DNA from 3 places in the Lysinibacillus sp. FSL K6-0102 genome. Region 2 is predicted to be linked to each of the others. Evidence: riboswitches for the same ligand, from Rfam matches in the RefSeq annotation. Region 2 holds a riboswitch; each other region holds the start of a gene.
What was found. Region 2 has a riboswitch for S-adenosylmethionine ahead of NYE73_RS09330 (YezD family protein). Riboswitches for the same ligand answer to the same signal wherever they lie in the genome.
Positions count from the first base shown of each region.

Region 1: linked by a shared signal. The riboswitch ahead of NYE73_RS02415 (MetQ/NlpA family ABC transporter substrate-binding protein) and the one ahead of NYE73_RS09330 (YezD family protein) in region 2 are both predicted to bind S-adenosylmethionine.
Region 3: linked by a shared signal. The riboswitch ahead of metK (methionine adenosyltransferase) and the one ahead of NYE73_RS09330 (YezD family protein) in region 2 are both predicted to bind S-adenosylmethionine.

Region 1 is NZ_JBBOPH010000001.1:501,515-509,093, forward strand. It holds gene NYE73_RS02395 (alpha-hydroxy acid oxidase) at 1-973, opposite strand, end outside; gene NYE73_RS02400 (enoyl-CoA hydratase/isomerase family protein) at 988-1,767, opposite strand; gene NYE73_RS02405 (methionine ABC transporter permease) at 1,781-2,452, opposite strand; gene NYE73_RS02410 (methionine ABC transporter ATP-binding protein) at 2,445-3,470, opposite strand; gene NYE73_RS02415 (MetQ/NlpA family ABC transporter substrate-binding protein) at 3,578-4,408, opposite strand; SAM riboswitch class I at 4,497-4,601, opposite strand; gene NYE73_RS02420 (PPC domain-containing DNA-binding protein) at 4,724-5,227, shown strand; gene NYE73_RS02425 (pyridoxal phosphate-dependent aminotransferase) at 5,270-6,439, opposite strand; gene NYE73_RS02430 (carbon-nitrogen family hydrolase) at 6,536-7,330, shown strand; gene NYE73_RS02435 (PucR family transcriptional regulator) at 7,383-7,579, opposite strand, start outside.
Region 2 is NZ_JBBOPH010000001.1:1,879,375-1,886,953, forward strand. It holds gene NYE73_RS09310 (LysR family transcriptional regulator) at 1-113, shown strand, start outside; gene NYE73_RS09315 (phosphopantothenoylcysteine decarboxylase domain-containing protein) at 185-859, shown strand; gene NYE73_RS09320 (TetR/AcrR family transcriptional regulator) at 962-1,564, shown strand; gene NYE73_RS09325 (DUF418 domain-containing protein) at 1,548-2,642, shown strand; SAM riboswitch class I at 2,813-2,908, shown strand; gene NYE73_RS09330 (YezD family protein) at 2,943-3,134, shown strand; gene NYE73_RS09335 (flavin reductase family protein) at 3,225-3,710, opposite strand; gene NYE73_RS09340 (VOC family protein) at 3,860-4,645, shown strand; gene NYE73_RS09345 (amphi-Trp domain-containing protein) at 5,018-5,296, opposite strand; gene NYE73_RS09350 (cold-shock protein) at 5,442-5,642, opposite strand; gene NYE73_RS09355 (formate--tetrahydrofolate ligase) at 5,856-7,535, shown strand.
Region 3 is NZ_JBBOPH010000001.1:3,694,003-3,701,581, reverse strand. It holds gene NYE73_RS18705 (M20 family metallopeptidase) at 1-6, shown strand, start outside; gene NYE73_RS18700 (IclR family transcriptional regulator) at 141-902, shown strand; gene NYE73_RS18695 (aminopeptidase) at 914-1,837, shown strand; gene NYE73_RS18690 (NUDIX domain-containing protein) at 2,040-2,507, shown strand; gene NYE73_RS18685 (alpha/beta hydrolase family protein) at 2,491-3,267, shown strand; gene pckA (phosphoenolpyruvate carboxykinase (ATP)) at 3,333-4,919, opposite strand; SAM riboswitch class I at 5,309-5,427, shown strand; gene metK (methionine adenosyltransferase) at 5,686-6,882, shown strand; gene NYE73_RS18670 (gamma carbonic anhydrase) at 7,062-7,574, opposite strand.

The DNA.
Region 1 (7,579 bases), 1.4 Mb from region 2:
CTCCTAAAGCAAGTGCTTTTAAGGCATCCATGCCACGATATACACCACTATCTAATATAATAGGAATTTGTCCATTCACAACTTTCACAATAGCAGGAAGGGCATCAAGTGAACCAATTACACCATCTAATTGACGGCCACCATGGTTTGATACAATAATGCCATCAATACCATTGTCGATAGCATGCTTTGCATCTTCAGGATGTAAAATTCCCTTCAATAATATAGGAAGGTTGGTATGTTTTTTTAGCTCTCGAACATGCTCCCAATTAAGTGTTGGGTGGAAGACATTTTGCAAGACACCTTGTACGTAGGACTCGAATGAATCATCAGGTAAAGTGGCTGTAAAAACGGGATCATTCATATAATTTCCTCTTGCATAGCCTAGCTTCAATGGTGAAAATTGATTGCGTACATCTTCTTCACGCCAGCCTAGCATTACGGTGTCGACAGTTAAAACGATCGCTTCAAATCCAGCTTCCTCCGCACGTGCAGCCATGCTAAAAGCAATTTCTTCATTAGTAGACCAATATAATTGAAACCATTTTGTTGCAGAAGGCGCAGCTTGAGCAACTTCTTCAAGAGCAAAAGTGGACACAGTGCTTTGTATATAAGGGATATTTAAAAACTGGGCGGCACGTGCAACGGCAAGCTCACCTTCATCGTGAACCATTCCGTTCATGCCCACAGGAGCAAAAAGCAAAGGAGTTGGATATGTTTTACCAAACAAATGAACCGATGTATCAACGTTTGACACATCATTTAAAAATCGGGGAACAATGGAATACTTCTCAAAAGCTGCACGATTATTGCGCAGTGTTTGTTCACCGCCAGCACCTGAACGGATGTAGCCAAAAGGGCCAGCTTCGATTTTTTCCGCTACGGCCTTTTCTAAATCTGCAAAGCAAATGGGGAAGGGGGCTTGTGCAGTTATATTTTTTAAGAGTAGATCGCCATCAGTTATGTTTGTCATCGTTACTACCTCACTTATTTATTGAAAATAGGCTTTCTTTTATTTAAAAAGGCTTGAATACCTTCGTTATAATCGTCTGAACTAAATGAATCCAAAACTAACTGTGCCAGCTCATCGTTTTCTTCAATTTCACCATCAACAATTGCTTGGATAATTTTTTTGATGCCTGCGTTTGCAATGGATGATTTACTTAATAAATGTTCAGCGAATTGCAATGTCGCCTCATCAATTTCCTCTGGTTCGTGTAGGGCCGTGATTAAACCAATATTTTTTCCTTCTTCAGCTGTAAAAATAGTAGCTGTGTACAAAATTTCCTTTGCCTTAGCGACACCAACAATATTGATGAGACGTTTCGTGCTTTCTAAATTATAGACAATACCTATGTTTGCAGCGGTAATGCCTAGCTTACTCTTAGGCGTTGCTATTCTAAAATCACAAGCATTTGCTAACTCTAAGCCACCACCAATTGCTAAGCCCTGAATCATAGCAATTGTCGGGTGTGGAAATTTATAGAGAGCATCGATCGCCTTTAGAGCCAATTCATTATAGGCTTTAGCATTGTCTGTAGCATAACGAACATCTAAAAACTCGCTAATATCTGCACCGGAAGAAAAGGCTACTTCATTGACACCGCGAACAATTAAAAGTTTGATGGAAGAATCTATACGGAGCAGCTCTAGTTGGTCTACTATGGCTTGAAACATTGCCCTTGATAAAGAATTCCGTTTATCCGGGCGGTTTAATACTAACGTTGCAATATAGCCATTTTTCTCTACATAAATTTCGTTTGTCATCTTCATTCTCCTCTTAATCTTTTTTCAACTTCGCGGCGAAGCGGTTACCAATGGATTGAATGCTCTGCACAAGGATGATTAAGATAAAGACAGTTGCATACATCACATCAACCTCATAGCGCAAATGACCATAACGATAGGCAAGGTCACCTAAACCGCCAGCACCAACCATTCCTGCCATTGCTGTCGCACCAATTAATCCTATTGTGGCAATTGTTAAGCCTAAAATAATAGATGGTCGCGCTTCACGTAATAGGACATGCCAAATGATATGGCGACGTTTAATACCCATGGCTGTGTAGGCTTCTACTACTCCGGAATCCACTTCTAAAAGCGCAGACTCCATCAGTCGTGCAATATAAGGAGCTGTGTAAACAACTAGTGGTACGATTACACCTTTAACACCAATTGTTGTACCTACAATTAACTTGGTAAAAGGTAAGATGAAGAATAGTAAAATGATAAATGGAACAGAGCGAACAATATTGATAAATAGATTAAAAAACTGATAGAAAAATTTATTTTCAAAGGATTGTCCTGGTCGTGTTAAAACGATTAATAGCCCTAATGGAATGCCAATCAGAATGGAGAAAAATAATGAAATTCCGACCATTTGAAATGTTTCGATAATTGCTTTGCCAATAACATCTGACCAATCTGTAAAGAAGCTTTGGATACTACTCATTGAACGCACCTCCTAATTCTTCCACTGCCACGCCATTTTCTGAAAAATACGTTAACGCCTTTTGGACAATCTGCGTTTCGCCATGTAAATGCACCACAATATTGCCGACAATACCGTTTTTTAATTCAATAATATTGGCTGTTAAAATATTTGGTTGCACATCATATACCTTAGTGACTTCTGCTAATAATGGCTTACCAGTACTTTCACCAAGGAATGTTAAACGGATTACACTTCCTGAAACATTTAATTGCTCAATAAGAGAAGGGGATAAATTACGTTGTGAAATTGTATTCAAAAACTTTCGCGTTGTAGGGTGCTTCGGTTTCGCAAAAAGTTCAATCGCTGTGCCAAATTCCACAACTTTCCCTGATTCTAGAACAGAAACCTCATCGCAAATTTTTTGAATTACATTCATTTCATGTGTGATGAGCAGAATCGTAATGCCTAATTCACGATTAATTTTTAACAACAATTCAAGAATGGCTTCCGTTGTCTCAGGATCAAGTGCACTTGTTGCTTCGTCACTAAGTAAAATCTCTGGTTCCTGTGCTAAGGCACGTGCAATAGCCACACGCTGTTTTTGACCACCTGAAAGTTGATTTGGGTAACTATCTAGTTTATCTGTTAAACCGACAATTTCAGCATACTTAGCTACTCGGTTTTTTACTTCCGCCTCTTTATAGCCTAGTAGCTTTAAGGGAACTGCAATATTATTGTAAACTGTTGCTGTTTTTAAGAGATTAAAGTGCTGGAATATCATCCCGATTTTTTGGCGTGTTTGACGTAATTCGTGAAGAGAAAGGGTCGTAATGTCTACATTGTCTATCACTACTTTTCCTGCTGTAGGACGTTCTAGTAGATTAACGCAACGAATGAGTGTACTTTTACCAGCACCACTATAGCCGATTACACCATGAATTTGTCCCTTTTTTACGTGAAGGTTGATGCCATCCACAGCTTTTATGATGCCTTTTTTCGATTTAAATTCTTTTGAGATATTTTGTAATTGAATCATGCGATTGTTTGCTCCTTTCTCAACCTTCTAAAAAGCAAGAATCTGCTCGTCTTCCCATTGGGGAATTTCAGCAGATTCTTCGGCTTTATAGAAGCTTTCTGAACATATTACCAGCTAGGGATTACAGAACCTTTGAATTCCTCTTCGATGAATTGACGCACTTCGTCAGATTGGTAAGCCTCAACGAACTTTTTAATTGTTGGATCATTTTCATTTTCAGCACGTACAACAATATAGTTCACGTATGGAGAATCAGTAGATTCCAATAAAATAGAGTCATCTTTAGGGTTAATGCCAGCCTCTAGTGCAAAGTTTGTATTAATAGCTGCTACATCTACTTCACTAAGTTGTTTAGGAATTTGAGCTGCCTCTAATTCAATGAATTTTAAATTCTTTTTGTTTTCTTCTACATCACGGATCGAGGCTGTTAAGTCTGCACCCTCTTTTAACTTAATATAGCCAGCTTCCTGTAAAACAAAGAGGGCACGTGCTCCATTCGTTGGGTCATTTGGTAAGCCAAACGTTGCACCGTCAGGAATGTCATCAAAGGATTTATATTTTTCTGAGTAGATACCCATTGGATTTAAAATCGTCTTGCCCACTGTTACTAAATCTGTATCATGGTCTTTATTAAATGTATCTAGGAAAGGCTCGTGTTGATAGCTGTTCGCATCAAGATCACCTTCAGCTAAGGATGTATTAGGTAAAACATAGTCAGAAAATGATTTTAGTTCTACTTCTAGCCCATTTTCTTTTGCTACTTTAGCGGCTACTTCTGCAATTTGTTCGTGTGGACCAGAAGTGACGCCTACAACGATTTTCTTTTCATCAATTCCTTCAGCTTGGCTTTTACTATCTTCTTTAGAGCCACAGCCTGCTAAAGCTGCTACTAATGTTAAACTTGCTAAACCTACTAAAAATTTATTTTTCTTTTTCATGAAAATACCTCCAAGATTGTTTTTATCGGTTTTTTGAAAATAAAAAAACTCTCTTACAAATTAAGAGAGGCTCATGAAAAGATGTCCTCTCTTATCTATCAAACGAAGATCGTTTGCAGGATTTAGCACCTTCCTATAAAAAGGAGGTTGCCGAGCTTCATAGGGCCAGTCCCTCAGCTACTCTTGATAAGAGATTTATAATATTTTTTTGTAATTCCGATAGAACTAATATAATTTATAGGGTATAGTAAGTCAATAAATAATTTTTAAATTTTTTATATAATTATAATATTTCGACGCAAAAGAGGGATAACAATGTCTGTAAGAGTTAATTATGGTATAGGTTCATTTGGTAAGGTTATTAGTGCTCGTTTTCTAACGGGAACAGATATCATTGAAGGGATTGAAGCGCTTTGCGAAGAGAATAGCATAGAGTCAGCAACAATTGTAAGCTGTATTGGCAGCTTTCAAAAAAGCAGCTTTGTTTATTTAGTGCCAGATGCAACAGCTCAAATTCAAGTTCGTTTTAGTGATGTGATTGAAAAAGAGGGACCATTAGAATTTATTCAAGGTTCAGGTGTGGTGTGTAAGCGAGATGGTGGATATGAGACACATTTCCATGGTTCTATGAGCGATCAATGGGGTGTTGTATCAGGTGGGCATTTAATAAAAGGGGGCAACCCTGTTATTACTGCTGACATCGTGTTGGCAGAGGTACAAGGGATTCAACATATTCGAAAATGGGATGATGAAACAGGTCATGTTCAATTTTATCCATTAGAAAATGGTTTAGGGCAACCAAGGAAAATTGAAAAATAGTAATAATCCTGTAGCTAGGGATAGCTACAGGATACGACGTCATTATCTTTTAAACAATTGTAATTGCTCGATTCTATGGATTGCTTCACGTAAGCGCTCCTCACTAACCAGCAATCCTACGCGTACATAGCCTTCACCATACTGACCGAAGCCATTACCTGCTGCTACAGCGATATCAGCTTTTTCGAGCAAAAGATCAGCAAACTGTTCACTTGTATAGCCTAATGGTACAGGGAGCCATGCGAAGAAGGAGCCTTTTGGAGCCGTAACATGCCAGCCAATTCTTCGAGCTTCTTCAATGAGTACATTGCGGCGACGCTCATAAGTAGCTCGTAGTTCATCCGCACATTGTTGGGAAGCCGTCAGTGCTACTGCTGCGGCTTGTTGAATGGCAGGGAATTGACTACAAAACAGATGATCCTGAATTAGATTAATAGCAGCAATAATCTCGGCATTCCCTACAGCGAAGCCTATACGCCAGCCAGCCATATTATAGGTTTTCGATAATGTATACATTTCAACTCCTACTTCTTTTGCACCCTTTGCTTGAAGGAAGCTAACTGGTTTATTACCGTCAAATCCTATTGCCCCATAAGCAAAATCATGTGATACGATAATATTGTGCTCCTTCGCAAAGCGAACGGTCTCTTCAAAAAACGCAAGTGATGCTGTACCACCTGTAGGGTTGTTCGGGTAATTTAAGTAAAGAAGCTTTGCTTTTTCTTTCACTTCATCAGGTAATGCATGATAATCAGGTAAGAAATCATTTTCAGCAAAAAGGGGCATTACTTCAAAATTGACGTCTCCTAGTACAACACCTGATAGGTAATCTGGATAGCCAGGATCTGGTAAGAGCATCGTGTCACCAGGGTTTAACACAGCTAAAGGTAGCTCAACTAGACCAATTTTTGTTCCACCAAGAATCGCTACCTCTGTATCTGGATTTAGTTCTACCTGATATTCACGTTGATAAAAGTCCGCAGCAGCTTGGCGTAATTCAGCGAGACCTCTAAATGGTGAATATTTGTGGTTTTGAGGATTTTCAGCTGCTTCCTGTAATGCTTGAATGATGTGAATAGGCGTTGGCTGATCGGGATTTCCTTGCCCAAGGTTAATGACATCACGCCCTTCTTCTAGAGCCAAGTTTACTTTTTGAACGAGTGCTGCAAAAAATTGAGTGGGTAGTTGCTGTAGTTTTTTAGAGAATTCCATGCATGATCACCTTTTTCAGAATATAATAATTATTATTGAAGAATATGAAGCAAATAGTATTACTTTTTCTGATAATTGTCTAGAGGAGGAATAGAGATGAAAATCGGTTGTATTCAATTAAATGTTGGCTTTGGCAAAGTTGAAGAAAATTTTGAACGTGCCGAGGATAAGATTCGTGAAGCTGCAAAAAATGGGGCAGAAATCATAGTGTTACCTGAAATGTGGAATACAGGCTATGCTTTAGAGAAACTGCCTGAGCTAGCAGATATCAATGGTGAGCGGACAAAGACCTTTTTGGCTAAACTTGCTAAGGAACTTGATGTACATATTGTAGGGGGCTCTGTTTCAACAAAGAAAGGCGATAAATTTTATAATACGATGTATACCTTTGATCGTAATGGAGAACTTGTTGGGGAATATAGCAAGGCACATCTTTTCCGTTTAATGGACGAGCATCTTTACTTGGAAGCAGGGGATGAAATGAATCGTTTTGCTTTAGATGATATTGAAGCTGCTGGTGTCATTTGCTATGATATTCGCTTCCCAGAATGGTTACGTGCACATGCATTACAAGGAGCAAAGGTATTATTTGTACCAGCGCAGTGGCCAACTCCAAGGATTGACCATTGGAAAACGTTGCTACAGGCTCGTGCAATTGAAAATCAATGCTTTGTCATTGCAGTAAATCGTATTTCGAAAAAGGTAGAAAATTTTAATGGGCAGTCTATGATTATTCAACCTTGGGGAGAAGTATTATGGGTAGGTGCTGAGGACGAGGAAGTAGCAGTGATCGATGTAGACTTTTCTATTGTCGATGAAGTACGTGGAAGAATTCCTGTTTACGATGATCGTAGACCTGGATTGTATCACGATGTAGTTGTGAAAGGGTAATAAAGGGCACGCTTAGGAGGGGAGTTAACCTTTTAAGCGTGCCAACTTTTTTCTAGCTCTTATCCTCGATTAATGAATTGGCTAGTAGCATAAATTCAAGTGTAATGCGGTTATGCCCGTTCATAAAATTTTTACCAAGTAAACTTTCAAGCTTTTTTAAGCGGTGATAGAGTGTTTGACGAACAATAAACAATTGATTCGCTGTTTGCTGTTTAGAGCCATTTGTTTGTAAATACACTTGCAATGTTT
Region 2 (7,579 bases):
GTGGCTACCGAACGATTGGTATTGCCATGAAACACCATGCTTCGCCCGTCACAAAGAAATTTGCAGAGATATTAAGTGCTTGGCTAAAAGAACAAAACAGCTCCCTAAAATAGTGGCTATTGAAGCCTATCCTTACATTACGTTAAAATAGTATTTGTATATATTTCAGAAAATAGGTGAGTGTATGGGGACATTACAGGGCAAAACCGTACTCATTACAAGTGGGGGAACACTTGAAAAATGGGATCGTGTACGAGGTCATACGAATTTATCAAAAGGCACAATGGGGTGTTATTTAGCAGAGGCGGCGCTGGCTGCTGGCGCTAACGTAGTATACATGCATGGTTACTTTGCACAGCTCCCAGAAAACCAAAATGATATGACATTGATACAATTTGAAGGCATAGAGGATTTAGGACAAAAGGTACGTCATGCAGTTCAACAACAACATGTCGATATCGTTATTATGGCGGCTGCGGGCTCTGATTGGGTCATTGACAAAGTATATGATCAATCAGGTAATTTAATGGAGGAAACGGGGAAAATGCCTTCTGACGAACCACCTATTATTCATTTTAAAAAAGCACCAAAAGTATTAGGTCAAATTAAGGGATGGCAACCGAATGTAACGTTAGTAGGCTTTAAGCTCGAAGCAACGAATGATGAGGAATTCTTGTTAGCTCGTGCCAGACTGCGTATGGAAACAGCCAATGCACAATTTATGGTAGCAAATAGCTCTCAGTCTTTATATGGGGGGGATGAACCTCATTGGATTGTACCTGCTGATGGACAGCCTCTTAAAGTAATGGGCAAGCAAAAAACAGCAGAAGCTTTAATGATGTATTTACAAAATCAATAAATGTGAACTGTGTAGAGAAATATTTCTACACAGTTTTTTCTTGTCTAAAAGATTAGGATCCTATAATATTTACTTAACGGTCGGTAAAAAAGGAGGGTAATAATGGGAAATAAAGAACAAACTTTTCACAAGATTATAGAAATTGCTTATGGGATGTTTGCGGAAAATGGATTTGAAAAAACAAGCTTAGCAATGATTGCTACAGAGGTCGGTATTTCAAAACCAGCCATTTACTATTATTTTCAATCAAAAGATCAATTAATCGCTTTCATATTTGATGAATTGTATAAAGAAATTCAACATGATGTCGCTGTGGATTATAAAGAGCTTTCTTCTGCTAATTTTAAGGAGGAATTACTTAAGCTAGGCTATAAATCTATTGAGGCACAGGACAAGGACCCTTATTTTAATAAAATATTTAATCAATATGTACTATTAGCAGCCCGCGATGAAAACTATAAAAGACAATTAGTAGAGCTAGAAACCAGCTTTTTAACGAGCTTTGTTGCTATCCTACGATATGGCGTACAGCTAGGCGTGCTAGAGGATACTCCCCATATAGAAGTGAAGGCACAGATGCTAGCCCTCGTCTATGATAATATCGGTAATTTCATGTTAACAGGCAACCAATTGAACTATAGGGCTATTTGGAAGGAGGCAGTGAATAGCGTTATCCAAGGGGGCAAAGATGACAATAAGAAATGATGATCGGCGCATTGAAGGTCTTGATTTTGCAAGAGCTCTCGCCATGCTTGGCATGTTCATTGTCAATTTTGGCGTCATAACAGGTTCTACAACGAATGGTTCAACATGGTTAATTGCCTTCCAACATCTTTTCGAGGGACGTGCTTCGGCCGTATTTGTCATGCTAGCAGGAATAGGGACAGCCTTAATGACTCGTCAGGCTAGAGAGAGTAAGGACCCAATCCTTCTTCGTCAAAATCGACTTACTTTGTGGAAGAGGGCGCTTTTGTTATTTACGATAGGGATAATATTATATGCAATCGGCTGGACAGGAGATATCTTACATTATTATGGCGTGTATATGTTTGTTGCTGCTTGGTTGATTGCCCAATCCAAGAAAATGATGATCTTCATAATTGGTGCCATCCTTATCCTTTCACAATGGCTTCAAATTCAATTTAGTTACCTTGCTGGTTGGCATCCAACATATGTGCTACTAGAGTATCTTGATTTTTGGACACCAGCAGGATTTATAAGAAATTTGATGTTTAATGGCTATCATCCACTATTCCCCTGGATTTGCTTCTTTCTGATAGGTATGGTAGTGGGCACATTAGATTTAACAAATCATACATTAAGAAAAAACTTACTGGTGATAGGTTTATTGTTAGTCATCATGACTGAGACTTGTTCAACGTTATTCATTAAGATGACAACCATTCATTTATTAGATGTAGAGAGTGCATTGTATTTATTTGATACAGGACCGATTCCACCGAATATGATGTATGTCCTATCTAATTCGGCTTCGGCTATTGTTATCATTGTTGGCTCCATCTATCTTGTAGAGACATGTAAAAATAAAGTTATTCAATCTTTCATATTAACAGGACAAATGTCTTTAACGCATTATGTTGGCCATGTTGTTATAGGCATTGGAATACTAATTATTTGCCAAAAGCTGGAGAACCAAACACTTGCTTTTTCCATGCTGTATGCCTGCTGTTATTTTTTAGGATGTGTCGTTGTTTCTGTATGGTGGAGGACTAAACATCATCGAGGCCCACTTGAATTCATGATGAGGAAATGGAGCTTGTAATAAATTAATGGATTGCCATCTATTTCTCACTGACTAGGCATAAAATACTTTAGGTTTAGGGAGTCTTTTAATCTAAACGACATATTGCATAGTATTCAACTAGGTTTTCTAATATTTTGTATTGACATTCCTATAGCAGAATTATAGAATTATTTTCAAGAAACGCAGTACTCTTATCAAGAGAGGTGGAGGGACTTGGCCCAATGAAGCCTCGGCAACCGAACAACAGGTGCCAAATCCAACAGATGGTGTCTGAGAGATAGGAGGGGCTATCAATCAGTTTGATGCGTTGGCCTCTTTATGAACAATAAGGATAAAAAAGAAGGGGTGTATCGTATGGCTCAGTCAGTAAAAGTAGATGATAAGAAACTAGAGGCAATTGCGAAGGCGATTCAAAATCTTGAATTTGGTGAAGTGCATATTACGATTCAAGATGGTGTGATTGTGCAAATTAATAGGCTTGAAAAGCAGAGATTTCCGCAGAAAAAATAACAATGATTTCAGTAGAACTTATGTCAAACGGCCACCTATAAGCATGAAGGATTTCCTGTGCTTACAAGTGGCCCTTTTTTTGTGTAAAGACTAGCTATAAAAGCTTTTTGGTATGGGACCGATATGACGGCGATGATAAAGCAAAGGCTCTTTTTGAGCATTTGTAATGTCTACGACCTGCCCAATAAAAATGGTATGGTCGCCAGCATCGATTTGCTGAAATGTTTTACATTGTAAATTAGCTGCTGTATCATGTAAAATCGGTAGTCCTAAAGAGGAAGTTGACCATTTTGCTTGTGCAAAGCGATCAGGGATTTTACTGGCAAATAGTGTACATAAATGCTCTTGATCACTCGCTAAAATATTGACCGCAAAATTTGGCGCAGTCGTGAAATAAGGATGGAGCTGAGATTTTTTATCGAGTGACCACAAAATAAGGAGCGGGTCGATTGAAACAGATGCAAAGGAATTGACGGTTAAGCCAATCGGTTTTGTGTCATGACATGTCGTGACAACTGTTACGCCTGTAGGATAATTACCTAATGCCAATTTAAAAGCAGCTACTAAATCTGTCATTCAAATCACCTCTTTATGAAATTAGTGAACGGAGTTTGTAGGTAAACGAAACTTTTTTTCATATCCTACTAGTAACTCCTTTTCTTGAGTAAATTTTAAACTAATCAAACATACAGGTAAAGGTAATGGGGAAAGAAAGGGGAATGGCCATGACTTTATATTTTGATCATTTGGTTCATCAAGTGGAATCACCAGAAAATATAAAGGTTTTCTTCAATAAACGAAATGTCCATACAGTGAATGGTGGGCAGCACACGATGTGGGGGACTTATAATACGTTAAGCTACTTTGGCTTAAGCTATATTGAACAAATTGCTATCTATGATCGTGATTTATTTGAGCAAGCGGCACAATACCCATATTCCCTACATTATACGTTTAAACGTGATCAAGAGCGCCAGGGATTTTCTCGAATTGCTCTGCGCACAAAAAATATTGAGGAAGAGGGTCGACGCTTGCGAGCATTGGGCTATGAAGTATATGGACCAGATGCATGTAGCAGAACAAGACCAGATGGCACTGTGGTAGAATGGAAGCTACTGCATTTTGGTAAGCCAGATCTGCCAATTGATTTTCCATTTTTGATTGAATGGGCGGAGGAAGATGAAGAACGTTTGGTTCAATTAAAGGCAAGTGGTGCCATTGATGTCAAACAGGCTATAACGATGGAATCCGTCCAATTCTACGTCAAGGACATGCAGGCAACAGTTAAGCTGTGGCAAGAGGTGTTACAGCTACCAGTGCCTACGCAATATGAGCAGTATTTGTCACTACAGCTACCGAATATGCGCTTAGATTTCTATGAGGAAGAGAGCGCGATGACAATGACACTTGGTCATGTCAAAGAGGGACCATTTGGTGTTACATTAAAGGATCCTAAACGAACAAAGGAAACTTTAGTTTGCCCTGGTGCTTTTTATTGGATAAATCGATAAGGAGAAAAGGCTGGGCCATAACTAACTGGGACCTTCATTAAGCCGAATAATCTTTAAATTAACAAACATGATAACTAGAAAAACCGAACTATTCCGAAACACTTCGTAAGCGTTTTAGTGGATAGCTCGGTATTTTTATGGGCTGAAACACTTTTGCTTCTGCCTTTTTACATAAGTATTGAAAAACAAAACCATCAATAGAATTTCTGGTGCTGGCTACTTGCTTTCCTGTGGATTTAGCGTTACAGAGGAGACCCTGGAGCGAAATCACCTCCTCACCTTGCTAGAAAGTTTTAGCTAGTGACATGATCTTTAATTCAACAATATGGAAAAATCCACTTCATCAGAGAAGTGGATTTTCGTTGCCAATTATTATTCAATTGTCATTTTTTTCGGTGTTTCTGTACCTGTATACCAATCAAATTCAATTTCAAATGAATGCTTGTCGCCCTTTTTTGTATAGGAGTATTCGATTTTGAGCTGTTCACTTGGGCTGACAACTGTTGGCTCTGTGTCTTGAACAAAAGTGAATTCACCATTTTCTTTAAGCTTTTTTGCAATCGTTTCCAGTGTTGCTGCAAATTCTGCTACACTTTGTCGTTCTTTATGCTTCAAAATAACTTCAGTCATGGGTTTATTTTGTTTTTGCATCGAAATCCCTCCTTACGTATTGTTACTTCTATTATAACATGGAGGGGGCATTCAGCTTATAAAACAATACAAAAAGCGGATGAAGGAAACGATGCATTTCCTAATCCGCTGCTAATCTGGAACTACACGGATAGTCCCATTACGCTTATAGTTTTACAACATTTGATGCTTGGGGTCCACGATTGCCTTCCACAACATCAAATGAAACCTTTTGACCTTCTTCAAGTGTACGGAAGCCTTCCTCCTGGATGCCCGTAAAATGAACAAATACATCTTCGCCATCATCACATTCAATAAAGCCATAACCTTTTTCATTATTGAACCACTTTACGATCCCCTGTTGCATAAGCATTCGCCTCCAATGCGCTTGAATGTAAAATAAAGTTAAATAAATGGTGCACTCATTGAGAAAATGTGAAAAAATTGCATTTTCTCTTAGAACATACAGGAATTGAACAAATAAGTCAATTGATTGACGAAATGCTTGCATATCTGGCTTTCTTTTTTTTCACAATTAAGACTATAATGGAAATGAACAACATAGAAAGTAGGATGCCAAATGACAACGAAAAATCAACCATTATCAGATTTAGAAATCGCTAGTCAAGCAGTGATCAAACCTATTACGGAAATTGCCAATGCTGCGGGTATTCCAGAGGATGCTCTTGAGCAGTATGGACGCTACAAAGCAAAGATCGACCCATTAAAAATTACTGCTCAGGGCGAGGATGCAAAGGTAGTATTAGTATCAGCTATAAGTCCAACCCCAGCTGGTGAAGGAAAGTCGACTGTGACTGTTGGACTAGCAGATGCCCTTCATCAATTAGATAAGAAGGTGATGGTCGCATTACGTGAACCATCATTAGGTCCAGTCATGGGCGTAAAAGGTGGCGCAACTGGCGGAGGTTACGCACAAGTTATACCAATGGAGGATATTAATTTACATTTTACTGGCGACCTTCATGCGATTACAACAGCTAACAATGCTTTATCCGCATTTATTGATAATCATATCCACCAAGGAAATACACTTAACATTGATCCACGACGCATTATTTGGAAGCGTGTCATGGACTTAAATGATCGTGCCCTTCGTAAGGTAGTGGTGGGATTAGGTGGTCCTGTTCAAGGCATGCCGCGCGAGGACGGCTTTGATATAACGGTTGCCTCTGAAATTATGGCAGTATTCTGTTTAGCAACAAGCATTGAGGATTTACGTGAGCGTATCGCTAGTATCGTGATTGGCTATACTTTCGAGCGTGAGCCTGTCTTTGTGCGTGATTTACAGGTAGAGGGTGCCTTAACACTATTATTAAAAGATGCCTTCAAGCCAAACCTAGTTCAAACATTAGAGGGAACACCTGCTATTATCCATGGTGGTCCATTTGCTAATATTGCCCACGGCTGTAATTCTATTATGGCGACACAAACCGCTCGTAAGCTAGCTGATATTGTGGTGACAGAAGCGGGCTTCGGCTCTGATTTAGGTGCTGAAAAATTCATGAACATTAAAGCTCGTAAGGGAGGCTTTAAACCAAGCGCAGTTGTCATTGTAGCGACAATTCGTGCATTAAAAATGCATGGTGGTGTACCGAAAACAGCGCTTGTAGGTGAAAATGTGGAAGCACTCCTACAAGGAATTGAAAACTTAGCTAAACATGTAGATACAGTTCGTACATTTGGCGTTGAACCAATTATTGCCTTAAATCGTTTTATCACGGACACAGAGGCTGAACTAGAAGCCGTTCTGAACTGGTGTCAAGAAAATCATGTTCGCATTGCCCGTACGAATGTCTGGGAAGAGGGCGGTAAAGGTGGTCTAGCCTTAGCTGAGCAAGTACTAGCTGTGCTAGAGGAAGAAAACAACTTCTCTCCTTTATATGATGTAACAGAGTCAATTGAAGAAAAGGTACGTACGATTGTGCAAAAGGTATATGGCGGGAAAGATGTACAATTTACAGACCAAGCCAAAAAACAAATTGCCCAAATCGAAAAATTTGGTTGGGACTCCCTTCCAATTTGTATGGCGAAAACCCAGTATTCTTTATCAGACCAACCAAGTTTACTTGGTCGTCCAGAAGGCTTTACCATCACAATTCGCGAAGTTATTCCAAAGCTTGGTGCAGGCTTCTTAGTTTGTCTAACTGGCGATATTATGACAATGCCAGGACTTCCAAAAGCACCAGCTGCGCTACGCATGAATGTCGATAACGAAGGACATGCGGTAGGATTGTTCTAACAGAATATTAAAAGCTGCCTACTTAAATGGGCAGCTTTTTTATT
Region 3 (7,579 bases), 1.8 Mb from region 2:
AAGTAAGAGATTAGCTACTCTCTTACTTTTGATAAAGTGATATCAGGTGCTGACGGCTGCTAAATCTGTCGATTATTTCCCCCTTAAGAGAGAGATTTGCAGCCGTTTGTACAGATAAATAGTTCAGAAGGATGAGAGATATGCTAAAGACATTAAATTTATCAATTGCGGTTTTAAAAATGTTTACAAAGGAAAAGCCCACATGGGGTGGTCGAGAGTTAGCACTGGCGATGAACATGAATCATACAAATTTATATCGCATTCTTGAAACCTTCGAAAATAATGGGTTTATAACAAAAGATCCTATAACAAAAAAATATTCTCTTGGTATTGCATTATGGGAAATAGGTATGAATATGTATGATTCATTAAACATAGATCAGCTATGTATGCCAGTTCTTGAGAAATTAAAGGATGTCACTGGTGAAACAGCTATTTTTACCGTACTGAATGGACTGGAAGCGTTAACATTACTGAAAGCAGAGCCTGTAAATAAGGTGAAGTTTACAGTTTCAAGAGGAAGTAGATCGCCACTGTATGTAGGAGCATCTTACCGTTCAATGCTTGCTTTTTTAAATGAAGAGCAAATTGCAAAGGTCATAGATGAACCATTAACAGCTTATACAAATAATACGATGACAGATGCCACAGAAATAAGGGCAGAGCTAGAAAAAATTAGAACATGTGGCTATGCACTTAGTAACAGTGAGTATTCGGTCGATGTATTGGCGCTAGCTATGCCTATATTTAATAGCGAGGAACAGGTCGTAGCGTCTATTACCGTTTCTGGACCAATTTATCGTTTTACAGAGCAACGTGTTCCTGATTTTTTGGGACCTTTAACGGAAGCTAGAAATGAAATAGAAGGAATTATTCGTAGATATCATTTGAATTTTAATTAAGGAGCCCTATTATGCATCATTTACATGATATTGCACTAAATGTTTTAAAAGGCAATTTAAATGTTCAATCTTCTGAGTCACTATTAATTTTGACAGATAGCCACAAACAAGACATCGCAAAAATTTTTTATGAAGCTGGACTGTCAATTACTGCAAATACAATGTTCATGGTGATGCCCCTGTTAGAGAAATCTGGGCAGGAGCCAATCCATGCAGTTTCTGAGCTTATGGCAAATGCCGATGTTACACTGTGTATTACCTCCCACTCCCTAACACATACACTGGCTCGTAAACATGCCTGTGAAAAGGGTGGACGTGTAGCAACAATGCCAGGGGTAACATTGGAGATGCTGGAGCAAGGTGCCCTTCATGCAGATGCACAGGAGATCGAAGCTACGGTAGAAAAATATGTCCTTTTACTTAATACGACAAAAGATATTCGTATTGTCAAGGATGGTCATGAGCTGACGTTTAGTGTAGACGGCCGTTTCGGAATTCGTTCTACAGGGGTTATTCGTCAACCTGGTGAGTACGGGAATATTCCTTCAGGAGAATCGTATATTGCACCAATAGAAACATCTGCGAATGGAGAGATTTTAGTAGATGGCTCTATTGCTAATATTGGTGTTTTAAAGGAACCATTATTATTAAAAATAAAGAATGGTCGCTTAGAAGAAGCAATCGGTCCTGATGGTCCACGACTACTGGCATTACTTGGTGAAGGCAATGGTAGAGTCATTGCAGAGTTTGGCATCGGAGCCAATAAAAGTGCTATCCTATGTGGCAATGTATTAGAGGATGAGAAGGTGTATGGGACCATCCATATCGCTTTTGGCAGTAATGCGCCATTTGGTGGAGCCAATGCGTCAGATGTTCATATTGATTGTGTTGTGAAAAGTCCTATCGTCTATTTTGACGGTCAGCAAGTAATCTAAAGAAAAGCGTGTCTTCCTATGAAGCACGCTTTTTTTCATGCTTTACAAGACTGTAGCTTAGGGTTGCTTGTCATTGTAGGTTTACAATATAGTTAATATAGATAGGAATAGGAATGATGATTAAATTTCGTCCATAAAATAGAAGTAATGATAAAGAAAGTAACTTTTGTTTTGCAACAAGAAAGAACGTGAGGTTGAAGAGATGTTAACATTTACAGATTTACATGGCCTACAAGTAGATTTGAGTTTTACAAGAGGCGAATTTAAAGTAGAACCTAAACACGTCCTTGTCCTTTTAAAGCATGAAAATAAATGGTTATGTACTGTCCATAAACGACGTGGTGTAGAAGTGCCAGGAGGGAAATTAGAAGAAGGGGAAACCTTAGAGGAGGCGGCGATTCGAGAAGTTTTTGAAGAGACAGGTGTTCATGTGAAGAATCTTCAATGGTTTGCAGAGTATGCAGTGTATGATGAAATCGTTTTTTGTAAATCCGTTTTCACTGCACAATTTTTAGCGCAAGAGGATATAGAATTTGATTTAGAAACGTCAGGCATGCTTTGGTTAACCGATGAAGAATTTGCTCAGCATCCTAACTTGAGTTTTCACATGAAGGATGAGGGGATGAAGAAAATGCTGGAGGAGCTGAAACATCGTGACACACAATGGTGATATTATCGAAAAACGCCCCTATCCTTCACCAAATCCAGCTATACGTTTAACGGAAATAACCTATCTTTCACAGGGCTTACGTATAAAAGGACTATTAGCAGAGCCAAAGACTGAAGGTACATATGATGGCTTTTTATATTTAAGAGGCGGCATGCAAAGCATTGGGATGGTAAGACCCTCTCGTATTGCACAATTTGCGGCGCAGGGCTTTATCGTATTTGCCCCATATTATCGTGGGAATCGTGGGGGAGAGGGGCGTGACGAGTTTGCAGGGGCAGACCGTTACGATGCGGTCTATGCCGTAGATGTACTCAAACAATTCTGCAATGACAATATCCATGTTTTTGGTTTTTCACGAGGTGGTATTATGGCTCTGTGGACAGCTATTTTAAGAAGGGATATTACTTCTGTTGTAACATGGGCAGGTGTTTCTGATGCAACGGCCACTTATTGGGAGCGTACAGATATGCGCAGAATGATGAAGCGTGTTATTGGAGGAACACCTAATCGTGTACCAGAAGCGTATGATGCAAGAACACCACTTTTTGAGATAGAGCGTATAACAGCTCCCGTTCTTATCATTCATGGCTATCGTGATGAAAATGTGGATATTGAACATGCCAGACAATTGGCATTTTTTTTAGAGGAAGCAAATAAATCATTCGAAACTTGGTATGATCTTAACTATGCACATCAATATCCACCAGCAAAAAATCGTGAAACTGTCCGTGCTCTTTGCAAGTGGATGAAACAACAATAAAGCATAGAGAAAACAAAAAGACAAAGGGAACGAATAAATTGTTCCCTTTGTCTTTTATATAGACGTTATTTTAATGGACCACCAAGTGTAGTGATGGCTTCAGAAACGTTTGAGAATTTCTTGAAGTTTTCGTTGAATAAGCCTGCAAGCTCAGCAGCTTTTGCATCGTATGCAGCTTTATCTGCCCAAGCTTCACGAGGATTTAACACTTCTGAAGGTACGCCTTCAACTGCTTTTGGAATGTGTAAACCAAACACAGCATCTTGTGTTGTTTCAACATCTGCTAATTTACCATCGATTGCTGCACGGACCATTGTACGTGTGTAAGATAGTTTCATACGGCTACCTGTGCCATATTCGCCACCAGTCCAACCAGTGTTTACTAAATATACCTGTGCACCGTGCTCGTCAATTTTTTGTCCTAACATTTCTGCGTATACTGTTGCAGGAAGTGGAAGGAATGGAGACCCGAAGCAAGTAGAGAATACTGGTTCTGGCTCAGTCACACCACGTTCAGTTCCAGCAAGTTTAGAAGTGAACCCGCTTAGGAAGTGATACATCGCTTGTTCTTTTGTTAATTTACTGATTGGAGGTAACACGCCAAATGCATCAGCTGTTAGGAAGATGATTGTTTTTGGATGACCTGCAACAGAAGGATCAACGATATTTTCGATGTATTGGATTGGATAAGCTACACGTGTATTTTCTGTTAGTGAACCATCATCATAGTCACAAATACGAGTTTCTGGATCAACAGCTACGTTTTCTAATACAGAGCCGAAGCGGATTGCATTGTAGATTTCTGGTTCTTTTTCAGCAGAAAGGTTGATTGTTTTTGCATAGCAGCCACCCTCAATGTTGAATACACCATTATCAGACCAACCGTGTTCATCGTCACCGATTAGCTTACGATCAGGATCAGCTGATAACGTCGTTTTACCAGTACCAGATAGACCGAAGAATAACGCTACATCGCCAGCTTCACCAACGTTTGCTGAGCAGTGCATTGAAAGAATACCTTGTTGTGGTAATAAGTAGTTCATGATACCAAAGATAGATTTTTTCATTTCACCAGCATATTCTGTACCACCAATTAAAATAATTTTCTTTTCAAGTGATACGATGATGAATGTTTCAGAAGCAGTACCATCAACCGCAGGATCTGCTTTAAAGTTAGGAGCTGAGATGACAGTGAAGTCGGCAACATGAGAAGCTAATTCATCTGCTGTTGGACGGATAAATAATTGATGAGCAAAAAGATTGTGCCATGCGTATTCATTGATAACTTGAATGCTTAATTGTGAGTCTTTGTCAGCACCTGCAAAGCCTTTGAATACGAATAACTCGTCACGTTCTTTTAAATATTTTATTACTTTTACATATAGGTTATCGAACACTTCAGAAGAAATCGGTTGGTTGACTTTACCCCAGTCAATTTGATCTTTTGTGCTTTCTTCTTCTACCGTATATTTATCTTTAGGTGAACGACCAGTGTATTTGCCAGTTTCTGCACGAACTGCGCCATCTACTGTTAACATTGCTTCACCACGAGATGTAGCTTTTTCTGCTAATTGTGGTACTGAAAGTTGAACATTTATGTTACCGCCGTTTAATAATTCCTTCAGTTCGTTTGCAATTTCTACTGAATTCATCGATTAAATACCATCCTTTTTTATAGTATTCCCTTGATTTAGAGGGATTTTTTCTTAATTTCAAAAATAGTATAACACAATTGCTTAAATAATCTATACTAATTAAGAAATTATTTTAGAGTTTTTACCACTTTTCAATAAACTGACAAAAAATAATGTTTTTCGAGTAGAATACCATCAATCCTACTGTAATTAGGCACGAAAATTGAGCCACACATATGTTACCACAAGTAGCTAGGTATGTTGTAGGGATTAATTTGCTTCTATTTACATCATCATCCAAGTATGAAAAGTTTTTGTGTAATAAGTTCTTTCCTTTCTATACAGTAATACATAAGAAAATATTTGACAACGTTCGACCTTTTCAGTAACATGAGATTGAACGGATACTCTTATCCCGAGCTGGTGGAGGGTCAGGCCCTGTGAAACCCGGCAACCTGCATGAACTATTTCACGACATGCGTTGGTGCCAACCTGATGCAAGGGAACATCCCTTGAACGATAAGAGTGAAAGGTTACGCAGTCATTATTCCTTTCCTCATGTAAAGTAACGTGAGAAAAGGATTTTTTTATTGCTATAAATCAATGTAAAGGTAAGTATATGTAGTTCTTTCCTTATTATAATGACGGATCTTTCGAAATCCTCGTGTTAAAAGCAGCAGTAACGGCTTGAGAGTTCAATCCTTAGGAGCGGACTTGACATGGGTAATGAGTACCGTATTCATACACAACTACTTATTGTAAGAGTATTTAGGAGGAAAACCAAATGACAAACCGTCGACTGTTTACATCAGAGAGTGTAACAGAAGGACATCCAGATAAGATTTGTGACCAAATCTCGGATGCCATTTTAGATGCTATTTTAGCAGAAGATCCAAATGCACGTGTAGCGTGTGAAACAACTGTAACAACAGGATTAGTATTAGTAGCAGGAGAAATTACTACTTCTACTTATGTGGATATTAAAGGTATTGTTCGTGACACTGTAGCTGAAATTGGCTATACACGAGGTAAATATGGCTTTGATGCTGAGAACTTAGCGGTGCTTGTGGCAATTGGCGAACAATCACCTGATATAGCTCAAGGTGTTGATCAGGCATTAGAGGCACGTGAAGGCTCTATGACAGATGCTGATATAGAAGCAATTGGTGCTGGTGACCAAGGCTTAATGTTTGGCTATGCATGTAATGAAACACCAGAGCTAATGCCATTACCAATTAGCTTGGCACACAAATTAGCACGCCGTTTAACAGAAGTACGTAAATCAGGTGAACTTGCCTATTTACGTCCTGATGGTAAAACGCAAGTAACGATTGAATATGATGACAATAATGTACCGGTTCGCGTGGATACAATTGTTATTTCAACACAGCATGATGAAGAAGCAACACTTGAACAAATTCAAGCAGATTTAAAAGAATTTGTTATTGCACCAGTTGTACCGAGTGAATTATTAGATGCTAATACGAAATACTTCATCAATCCAACTGGCCGTTTTGTAATTGGTGGGCCAAAAGGTGATGCTGGATTAACAGGACGTAAAATCATTGTTGATACATACGGTGGTTATGCACGTCACGGTGGTGGTGCCTTCTCAGGTAAGGATGCAACCAAGGTAGACCGTTCGGCGGCATATGCAGCACGTTATGTAGCGAAAAACATCGTAGCAGCTGGCTTAGCAGAGCGTGCTGAAGTGCAACTTGCCTATGCGATTGGCGTTGCTCAGCCTGTTTCCATTGCTGTCGATACATTTGGCACAGGTAGAGTGAAAGAAAGCGAGATCGTTGAATGGGTACGCGAGCTATTCGATTTACGCCCAGCAGGTATCATTAAAATGCTTGATCTTCGTCGTCCAATTTATAAACAAACTGCTGCGTATGGACATTTTGGTCGTACAGATTTAAATGTACCATGGGAGCAAATTGATAAAGCAGACGCGCTACGAGAAAAAGCACGTTTATAAACTATTGAACTAAAGTAATGAAGTCATTAGAAAATTATTCTGATGTATTAATAAGCAAAGGGGCAACATTGCTCCTTTTGTTTTTTTTACAAAAATACCTCGCTAGGATTCGTGAACATATTCGGTACACGAAAACGCGAGGGATTTTTTCGTTAGTATTGATTTTTTGTGTAGGTTATTTATTTCTGAAGTGATTTATAATATTGACCTTTTTCTGCGTATTCTCGTACGATGCGTTCCATATCCTCTTTATCTTCAGCATTTAATTCTCGGACAACTTTTGCTGGACGACCTAATGCTAAACTATTTGGAGGAATGACTTTACCAGGAGGTACTAGGCTTCCAGCTCCAATAAATGCACCTTCTCCAATCTCAGCTCCGTCTAAAATAATGGATCCCATACCGATTAAGGCATTTTTGCGAATTGTACAACTATGTAAAGTGACTTGGTGTCCAACTGTTACCTCATCTTCAATAATGAGCGGATATTTTGGGCTTTGGTGTAAACAGCAAAGATCTTGGATACTGACACGTTTACCAATAATCGTTGGGGAAACATCACCACGAATAACCGTATTAAACCAAATGGTTGTTTCGGCGCCAATTGTTACGTCGCCCGTAACAGTTGCGTAGTCAGCAATGAAAACAGACGGATCGATCTTTGGCGTTTTATCTTTAAATGGATAAATCATGAAAA